DNA from 3 places in the Aliivibrio wodanis genome. Region 1 is predicted to be linked to each of the others. Evidence: predicted binding sites of a transcription regulator. Region 1 holds the regulator's gene; each other region holds the start of a gene.
What was found. The regulator CRP, encoded in region 1, controls carbon source genes, mostly activating them, when cyclic AMP is high. The targets are predictions, from matches to a motif close to TGTGANNNNNNTCACA.
Positions count from the first base shown of each region.

Region 1 (3,235 bases):
ACTCGCCAATCTTTCCGTAAAAAATTACGTGAAGGAAAACTAGATGATAAAGAAATTGAAGTAGATGTAGCTGCACCTCAAGTTGGTGTTGAGATCATGGCTCCTCCTGGCATGGAAGAGATGACAAACCAACTTCAAGGCATGTTCCAAAATCTATCTGGTGGTGAAACGACTAAAAAGCGTAAAATGAAAATTAAAGATGCGCTTAAAGCTCTAACTGAAGAAGAAGGCGCTAAACTAGTCAACCCAGAAGAACTTAAAGAGCAAGCTATCTTTAATGTTGAAAACCACGGCATTGTTTTCATTGATGAAATTGATAAGATCTGTAAAGGTTCAAATTCACAATCAGGTGATGTTTCTCGTGAGGGCGTACAGCGTGACCTACTTCCATTAGTGGAAGGCAGTACAGTGAGTACTAAACACGGAATGGTTAAAACAGACCATATGCTATTTATCACATCAGGCGCTTTCCAAATGGCAAAACCATCTGATTTGATCCCTGAGCTACAAGGTCGTTTACCGATCCGAGTTGAACTTGAGGCCCTAACTGCCAATGACTTCAAACGTATCTTAACTGAACCAAATGCATCATTAACTGAACAATACATTGCCTTACTCGCAACAGAAAATGTAAATATTGAATTTACTGTTGATGGGATTGATAGCATTGCTGAGTCAGCATTTAAAGTAAATGAAAGCACAGAAAACATTGGTGCTCGTCGTCTGCATACTGTGATGGAGCGTCTAATGGAAGAGATTTCTTATGATGCATCAGAAAAGAATGGCGAAAGCTTAATCGTTGATGCTGCTTATGTAACATCTCGCTTAGGTGAATTAATTACAAATGAAGATCTAAGCCGCTTTATTCTGTAATTTTTGATAAACAAACAGTAAAAATAAAATAAGCCTCACTCATAATAAATGTGTGAGGCTTTTTGATATTAACGAAGCTAACAACTAAACAATATCCCAAGAATGAGTCATTTCAATGCCTTCACCTAGCATCAAACATACTGAACAATATTTCTGTAATGAATCTGCTGTTACTTGCTCAACAATCTTAGGGTCAAGGCTCTCACCACTTACTTCAAAATGAATATTAATATAAGTAAACAGCTTTGGGGCAACCTCACGGCGCCCGCTTGACAGTTTTGCTACACAACCAGTGACAGCTTGATTTTCTGATTTTAACCCTGCAACAACATCAACCGAACTGCAACCTCCAGCAGCCATTAAAAGCATTTCCATTGGGCTTGGTGCTTTTTCTCCGCCATTTCCATCCATAACAACAGAATGGCCCGATTGAGATTGACCTAAGAAAGTAAATCCCTCAATCCATTTAACTTCAGCGTTCATAAAAGCCTCTTTACTACATAAAAGGAAAACTCGTGATCCATTTCACGAAAGTGTGCCCTTTGTCGCACATTTCATACGATCAAAGTCAAGAAATCGATTGCGAAACAAGGTATGATTTTATCAATTATCTCAACAAACATGCAGCCTTGTTCCGATAACCATATTGTATAGGCCAAACTGATATTTGGCTCAGTTATTTTAAAATGGATATCGCCTACTTGGCAAACGCAGAGGAAGTATAAAGTATGGTTCTAGGTAAACCTCAGACAGATCCAACATTAGAATGGTTTTTGTCTCACTGTCATATCCATAAATATCCTTCAAAAAGCACACTTATCCACGCTGGTGAAAAAGCAGAAACGCTTTACTACATCGTAAAAGGTTCTGTTGCTGTACTGATTAAAGATGAAGAAGGAAAGGAGATGATCCTTTCTTACCTTAACCAAGGTGACTTCATTGGTGAGCTTGGCTTGTTTGAAGAAGGTCAAGAACGTTCAGCATGGGTTCGTGCAAAAAGCCCTTGTGAAGTAGCTGAAATTTCATTCAAGAAATTCCGTCAACTTATCCAGGTTAATCCAGATATCTTGATGCGTCTTTCAGCGCAAATGGCAACTCGTCTACAAATCACTAGCCAAAAGGTAGGTGATTTAGCATTCTTAGACGTTACTGGCCGTATCGCACAAACGCTACTAAACCTTGCTAAACAACCTGATGCGATGACTCACCCAGATGGCATGCAAATTAAGATCACTCGTCAAGAGATCGGTCAAATTGTAGGTTGTTCACGTGAAACTGTTGGCCGTATCTTGAAGATGCTTGAAGAGCAAAACTTGATCTCTGCACACGGTAAAACAATTGTAGTTTACGGTACTCGTTAATTTAACGCTTACCTTAAACAAATAAAAACGCAGCCCTTGAGCTGCGTTTTTTTATGCTCAAAACTCAAAGCCTAACTATTTGTACTTTCAAAAATCTTGTCAGCAGAGGCAGCAACAAATCCCGTATATATTTTCCCATTTGGTAACGTATATCGCTTAGCAAACTCATAAAATCCACCAGGAATTTCAAACTCACCCTCAGTAAAATTCACTTTCACTTTATCCGCCATTGTTGATGACTGTTCTAAGTAAACCTCTGGAGATCCTTTCACTTCACCACCCACTTCGTTCATTGCAAAACCTGCATCACGTAAGTGTTGGTTCACATCAACCACTTCAGCAAACTCTTCAAGCTGATTGACGTAAACCGTAAAGTGATTAGCGCCATAACCATGAGCCGCTAACCAAGAAGCGTATTCACTTTCTTTTGCTAATACTTGATAGTCTTCGAAACTTAATGTCCAAGGCCTACCAGAAGAAAGAAAATCACTGGTGGCAAAATAGTGTGCTGGCACCTGTTCAACCAAACCATGAATAATGTCCTGTGTTTCAGCTGATAACTCTTCTACTAATAATTCACTAATAAAAACGAGTGGTGCATTAGGATCTGGGTGCTCAAAATGCTGCGCTTTCAGTTTTTTAGCTTCAAAGTCATAAGTCTCACACGCTTTATAGCCTATTGCTAAAAATGGCGCAGCGAGAGTCTGTAGCCCGACTTTAGGTAAATTAAACGTACGTAGCGCAATATGATCGTTAATCAGTTCATCGTTATTAGACAATAATTGATGTACCTTCCCAGCAGATGGGGATAAGCGCGCAATATAATCTTGCCACAATGACGAAAATAAAGAGTTTACATTATTCATGTTTATCGCCTCTTATAGAGTTAAACCCGGAGAGAGTTGAGCTGGAATTTCACACATATCGCCTTCCATTGATGCCATTGGGTATGCACAATAATCAGCAGCGTAATACGCACTTGGTTTCATGTTTCCTGATGC
Region 1 is NZ_JBREXA010000002.1:1,997,165-2,000,399, forward strand. It holds gene hslU (ATP-dependent protease ATPase subunit HslU) at 1-873, shown strand, start outside; gene ACU5DF_RS17080 (OsmC family protein) at 958-1,356, opposite strand; gene crp (cAMP-activated global transcriptional regulator CRP) at 1,602-2,234, shown strand; gene ACU5DF_RS17090 (DUF1338 domain-containing protein) at 2,306-3,100, opposite strand; gene astD (succinylglutamate-semialdehyde dehydrogenase) at 3,113-3,235, opposite strand, start outside.

Region 2 (3,235 bases), on a different contig from region 1:
ACCATCAGCAGTAAAGAAAGCATTAGCACGCTTTGGTTCCCAAGGTGCTAAATGGTGACGATTGCGCATGAAATAATTAGCGATCATCACAGCATCGGCGCTTTTAATTAAGCGAACCTGGTAGTGATCAAAATCAAAATGTACATCCATGTTGTTTCTCCTTACTTCTTACCAATACCGTAATCGCGCAATTTATTCGCAATGGCGGTATGTGAAACCCCTAAACGCTTAGCTAATTTACGGCTTGAAGGAAATTCACTATATAGTCCAGATAAAATGCTCGACTCATACGACTTCATGATCTCATCTAATGAGCCATCAACATTAATATTAATAACATTCGTATTGTTATCAGTAATTGGCAGCATAAAATGAGAAGTACTTAATTGGTTCCTGTCCATCTGTGTCAATGCTTTTAACGTCGCACTTCTAAGCTGACGTACATTACCCGGCCACGAATAACTGCACAAATAATCATACACATCTTCAGAAATCGACGGCTTTACGATACTTAACTCTTTACATAGTTGAGCAACAAAAAACTCAAATAACGTCGCTACATCTGATGCACGTTCACGCAGTGGTGGAATTTCTAAAAATAATACGTTTAAACGGTAATAAAGATCCTCTCGGAATACGCCTTGCTCCACTAATTCTAGTAGTTCCTTTTTACTTGCGCCAATAATCCCAACATCCACATGGATCTCTTTCTCTTCACCCACACGGCGGAAGTTACCATCTTGAATAAAGCGCAATAATTTAATTTGTAGCAACGGGCTCATTTCACTGATTTCATCAAAGAAAACCGTTCCGCCGTCTGCTTGTTCAATGATCCCTCTTTTACCTTCTGGCATATTAGGAAATGCACCTGGGGCATAACCGAATAATTCCGTTTCAGCGACATCGTCTGGCATCGCCGCACAATTGACCACCATAAAGGCTTTGCCAGAACGAATAGAGGCATTATGACACGCGCGAGCTAGCATTTCTTTGCCTGTGCCAGTTTCACCTTGGATAAGTAAAGACTGATCAATATCTGACAGTTTCTTTGCTTGAGAGATCAGTTTTTTATATTTAGCGGATGACCCAACAAAATGCTCAAATCCAAGATTAGACGATTCAGGTAAGAATGGACGAGCTTGTTGAGCATCAATCGAAGGCTTAATAATGACGACTGCACTGGCTAAAATAGAGGCGTTATCATCATCGGTAATATAAACAGGCATGATTTCCATGACATAATTTATCCCCTCGATTTCCATTGATTCTCGCTGACGAATACGAGACTCTTCTAACCAATGAGTGATATTGAAATCAGGCAGTAATACACTTGCAAACTGGCCAATAAGCGTTTCTTTATCTACATTAAATAACGAGGCCACCGCCTGATTTACATTGTCGATCTTACCTTTCAAGCTAATAGAGAAAACAGGATCAGGAAGTGTACTTAAGACCGCTAATAACTCGGTATTGCGACGTTCACTTGGTAGGAATGGAATTTTACGAACATCTATCACTCCCTCAATTCGACGAATTCTAGCCATTAATTGACTAAATTCATCAAATTCTACTTCTGGAAAATTAAGATAGATTAACCCTGTTTTTTCAATCTCAATATCTCTCAAATCGATGTTTTGAGAAGCTAAAATATCAAGTAATTCACGGGTTAACCCTAATCGATCTTTACATTGCACTTCAAGACGCACAAAAGTTTCCTTAACTAAGATAACTGTCACAATATGTTTACAGGCAGTTTGCGCGAGTACAAAAAAAGAGTCAAGCTGAAGTGATCTAAATAGAGAGTTAATTCGTTTAATTAGCTACTGATAATAAAAATAAGCAATGGAGTGTCAATCATGGATATTAAAGTTGGTATTAGTTCATGCGTTAATGGTGAAAGTGTTCGTTTTGACGGTGGACACAAAAGCAATAAATTTGCCTCTAAAGTACTTGCACCCTACTTTACTTATGTACCTATTTGTCCAGAGGTTGGCAGTGGTATGTCGGTACCAAGACCTACAATACGTTTAATTACAAACGAAGAAAGAATAGCACTAGTTGACTCAAAAGATGCGTCTTTGGACTACACCGATTCAATGGTAGAGTTTTCTCAAAAAACGGTTGATAGACTGAAAGAAACAGAAATGTGCGGCTATATTGTTTGTGCGAATTCACCAAGCTGTGGCATGGAACGAGTTAAGGTATACAGCAAAAACAGTGCGACAAAAAATGGGGTTGGGCTTTACACTCAAATCCTAATGAAAGAGATGCCTTGGTTGCCAGTAGAAGAAGACGGCCGATTGAGTGATCCTGTACTTAAAGAAAACTTCATTACTCGTGTTTTCTGTTTACATGACCTGTACAAATCAATGGATGGAGAGCCAACGTCAGGTAAAATCATTGCTTTCCACTCTCGCTACAAATACACCCTGATGTCACACTCCACCGTTGGATACAAAAACTTAGGTAAATTGGTTGCGAAAGTAGCGGAATATGACATAAATGAGTTCTTTGCTATTTATCGTACACAGTTAATGCAGACAATGGCGATCCGCGCTTCTCGTAAGAACAATACGAATGTGTTGATGCATCTTCAAGGCTATTTCAAGAAAGAACTAGAATCTCAACAAAAGATAGAATTAGCTCAAATCATCCAAGACTACAATCAAGGTTTACTGCCTTTATTGTCGCCTATTACCTTAATTAAACATCATTTAGGCATTCATTCTAATGAATATTTAGCAAAACAATCTTTCCTTAATCCATACCCTCAAGAATTGAGATTACGCTATGGATTATAAACCAACCATGCAATGCGTTTGGTTTCGTACTGATTTAAGATTGGCGGATAACCCAGCGTTATCCGCAGCTCTTGCTAATCAAGCGCCTACTGTCGCCATCTTTGTTGCCAGTGAATCTCAATGGCAACAACACAATAAAGCGTCAATTCAAATCGATCTGATAAAGAGGCGTTTGCTTGAACTTAAAAAAGAGCTGCACGCACTAAATATTCCACTACTGGTGTTATCCTGTCCTTGGTTTAAAGATGTACCACTACAGCTTCACACATTGTGTAACGATCTTGGTATATCACATCTATTTGCCAATAAAGAATATGAGGCAGATGAATTACGCAGAGATGCTAATGTTGCTGCACAACTGTCTGATGTTCATTGTGCTTTTTATGATGCCAAATGTGCCGTAGAAGTTGGAAAAGTGCTGAATAAAACCCACC
Region 2 is NZ_JBREXA010000001.1:38,697-41,931, reverse strand. It holds gene rimJ (ribosomal protein S5-alanine N-acetyltransferase) at 1-150, opposite strand, end outside; gene tyrR (transcriptional regulator TyrR) at 162-1,706, opposite strand; gene ACU5DF_RS00175 (YbgA family protein) at 1,857-2,801, shown strand; gene phrB (deoxyribodipyrimidine photo-lyase) at 2,791-3,235, shown strand, end outside.
Region 2: a site for CRP is predicted at 1,722-1,737, ahead of ACU5DF_RS00175 (YbgA family protein). Genes of this name have one in related genera too.

Region 3 (3,235 bases), 230 kb from region 1:
ATATTACGAAAAGAAACGCTCAATAATCCATTGATAGCCAACAGCACCAACGTAAACACCGACGATCCCCATTACGCCTGATAATACTGGTGGAGCTGGAATTGGTAATTTAATTGCTGAAAAAACAACGCCAACAATTAAACCTGCAAAGATAGACAATAGAACTTCATTCATAATTTACTCTCAACTTTTCTTTATGTGTATGCATTAACCATAGTTTATTTTCCAAACCTAGCTATTTGTTTTTTTATTATGGATTCATTATATCAATATAATAATTAGGTATTGTTTTTCTCTGGTAACGCAATCGGTTTGCATCTCAATCTTTTTACATAAAAAATGTGAAATTGATTCATTTTTTCATCACAAATTTAAATTTTCTAACAGGTACAAAAAAACCCGCAATAAATGCGGGTTTTTAATTGCCTATCTATACTATTCTATAAAATTACATAGATAAGAATAGACCTGCAATTGTTGCAGACATTAGGTTAGACAGTGTACCAGCAGCAACGGCTTTCATACCCATCTTAGCGATGTCATGACGACGTTCTGGTGCAAGGCTACCAAGACCACCAAGAAGAATTGCTACAGAAGATAAGTTAGCAAAACCACATAGTGCGAATGAAATGATTGCTTTCGTTTTATCAGAAAGAACAACTTCAGCGCCTTCAGCTAGGTATGGTGCAAAGTTTAAGTAAGCAACGAATTCGTTAACTACTAATTTTTGACCTAAGAAAGAACCTGCGATTGTTGCCTCTTCCCACGGTACACCGATAAGGAATGCAAGTGGAGCAAATACGTAACCAAGAATAAGCTCTAACGTAATTTCTGGCATACCGAACCAACCACCAATACCACCTAAGATACCGTTGATTAGAGCGATTAGACCGATGAAAGCAAGAAGCATTGCACCTACGTTTAACGCAAGTTGCATACCAGTTGCCGCACCAGCAGCAGCTGCATCGATAACGTTAGCTGGTTTATCGTCGCCAGTGTTCTCAAGTGCATCAAGTTGATCGATTGGAGTTTCTGTTTCTGGTTTGATAATTTTAGCAAACAGAAGACCACCAGGTGCAGCCATGAATGATGCTGCAATTAGGTATTCTAGAGGCACGCCCATAGAAGCATAACCAGCAAGTACACCACCAGCCACAGAAGCTAGACCACCACACATTACTGCAAATAGCTCAGATTGAGTCATTTTTGGCACAAACGGACGCACAACTAGAGGTGCTTCAGTTTGACCAACAAAAATGTTTGCTGTTGCAGACAGTGATTCCGCACGAGATGTGCCAAGTCCTTTTTGTAGCGCGCCACCTAGGAAGTTAATAACTACTTGCATGATGCCTAAGTAGTAAAGAACTGCTGTTAGTGAAGCGAAGAATACGATTACAGGAAGTACACGTAGTGCGAATACGAAACCGCCGCCACCAAATACTTCAAACATTTTACCTGATACTAGGCCACCGAATAAGAATTCGATACCTTGGTTACCATAGTTGATTACATTCGCAACGGCTTCAGATGCACCGTAAAGTACATCACGACCCACAGGTACATAAAGTACAAATGCGCCAAGGAAGAATTGGATAGCAAATGCACCACCCACAGTACGTAAATTAATTGCTTTGCGGTTGTCAGAAAGAAGTACAGCTATACCTAGCAGTACTACGATCCCAACCAAACTCATTAGCAGGCTCATAGTTAAAGTTTTCCCTAAATTATTTGTTGGCGTGTTTCAAATTAGCGGAGGCGATTATACTCATTGAACCACCAAGAAAGTAATGCTGTTGTCACATATTCGTCGTCCATACATCATGTATTCACTCATAATTGTGAGCTTTATCACTAGTTGAATTCTAAATATTCATCAATTGCACCTAAAGTAATGACTATTAACTCAAATTGAAAACAAAGAGGTGGTATTTTTATAAACAATATTCGCAATCGTTTGCTTAGGTTCTTTTCTAATCACAGATAAATATTCGAACAAATTTACGACATTATCTGGCGTATTTACCTCTCCTTGAAATCCATTTAATGGCATGTCAGGCGAGTCTGTTTCTAATAAAATTTTCTCAAGAGGGATCTTAGATATCGCATTTTTTGTCTTAATTGCTCTCTCATAACTGATCACACCACCAACACCAATGTAAAAACCTAAACGAATAAATTGCTCTGCTTGCTGAAGGCTGCCACTAAAACCATGGATAACACCGCCTTTCTCTGGCTTTATTTCTCGCAATATTTTTAATACATGATCATGACTTTTTCGACTGTGGATAATTAAGGGAAGCTGGTAGTTTTTGGCTAAAAAGCATTGCTCTCGAAATACATCAATTTGAACATCTCGATTGCTTTCTTTATCCCAAAAATCCAAGCCGCACTCACCAATGGCGACACACTTACCTCTATGCTCGCTAACAAGTTGCTTTAAAGAAGTCACTTCAGCTTGATGATCACTTGAAATAAAAAGAGGGTGAATGCCTAAAGCATAATAAATCGATTCATGTTGCTCCGATAAGGAGACAACGTTAGCCCAATTGAATTGATTAACACTAGGAACAATAAATTTGCTGACACCTTTCGCTTGGGCTTTCTGAAGATAATGGGCCTCATTTCCAGAAAAAGGAGAAAAATCCAAGTGACAATGAGAGTCAATAAATTCAAATGACATTATTCACCTTCTTTCTTATATGGAACACAACTGCGTTTATTTTCAGGCGTTAATCCAAGAGATGTGCACCATGCATCATATTTTTTAATCCATTGTTTAATTATTTTCCACATAAGTAACCTTCTAAATTCAAAAAACTAAAAACATCGACTAACTAAACTATAGATACAAAAACGGAGCCCGCTAAGACTCCGTTTCATTTATTTGATAAACACTCTATTAGTGTTCACGAGTTGCTCTGAATTGAACATCAGGGAAACGTTCTGATGCCAAATTCAAATTAACCATTGTTGGCGCAATATACGTTAAGTTATTACCACCATCTAAAGCGAGGTTAGTTTGGTTTTTACGTTGGAAGTCATCTAACATCTTACCGTCAGAGCACTCAACCCAACGTGCTGTTGCTACACTAATGCCTTCGTAAATAGCTTCAACGTTATATTCAGATTTCAAACGAGAAACAACCACGTCAAATTGAAGCACACCTACCGCACCAACAATAAGATCGTTGTTTTGTAGCGGACGGAATACTTGTACCGCGCCTTCTTCAGAAAG
Region 3 is NZ_JBREXA010000002.1:1,766,744-1,769,978, forward strand. It holds gene ACU5DF_RS16110 (XapX domain-containing protein) at 4-174, opposite strand; gene ACU5DF_RS16115 (NupC/NupG family nucleoside CNT transporter) at 449-1,705, opposite strand; gene ACU5DF_RS16120 (TatD family hydrolase) at 1,904-2,680, opposite strand; gene ACU5DF_RS23910 (DUF5363 family protein) at 2,680-2,793, opposite strand; gene prfC (peptide chain release factor 3) at 2,900-3,235, opposite strand, start outside.
Region 3: a site for CRP is predicted at 1,838-1,853, ahead of ACU5DF_RS16115 (NupC/NupG family nucleoside CNT transporter). Genes of this name have one in related genera too.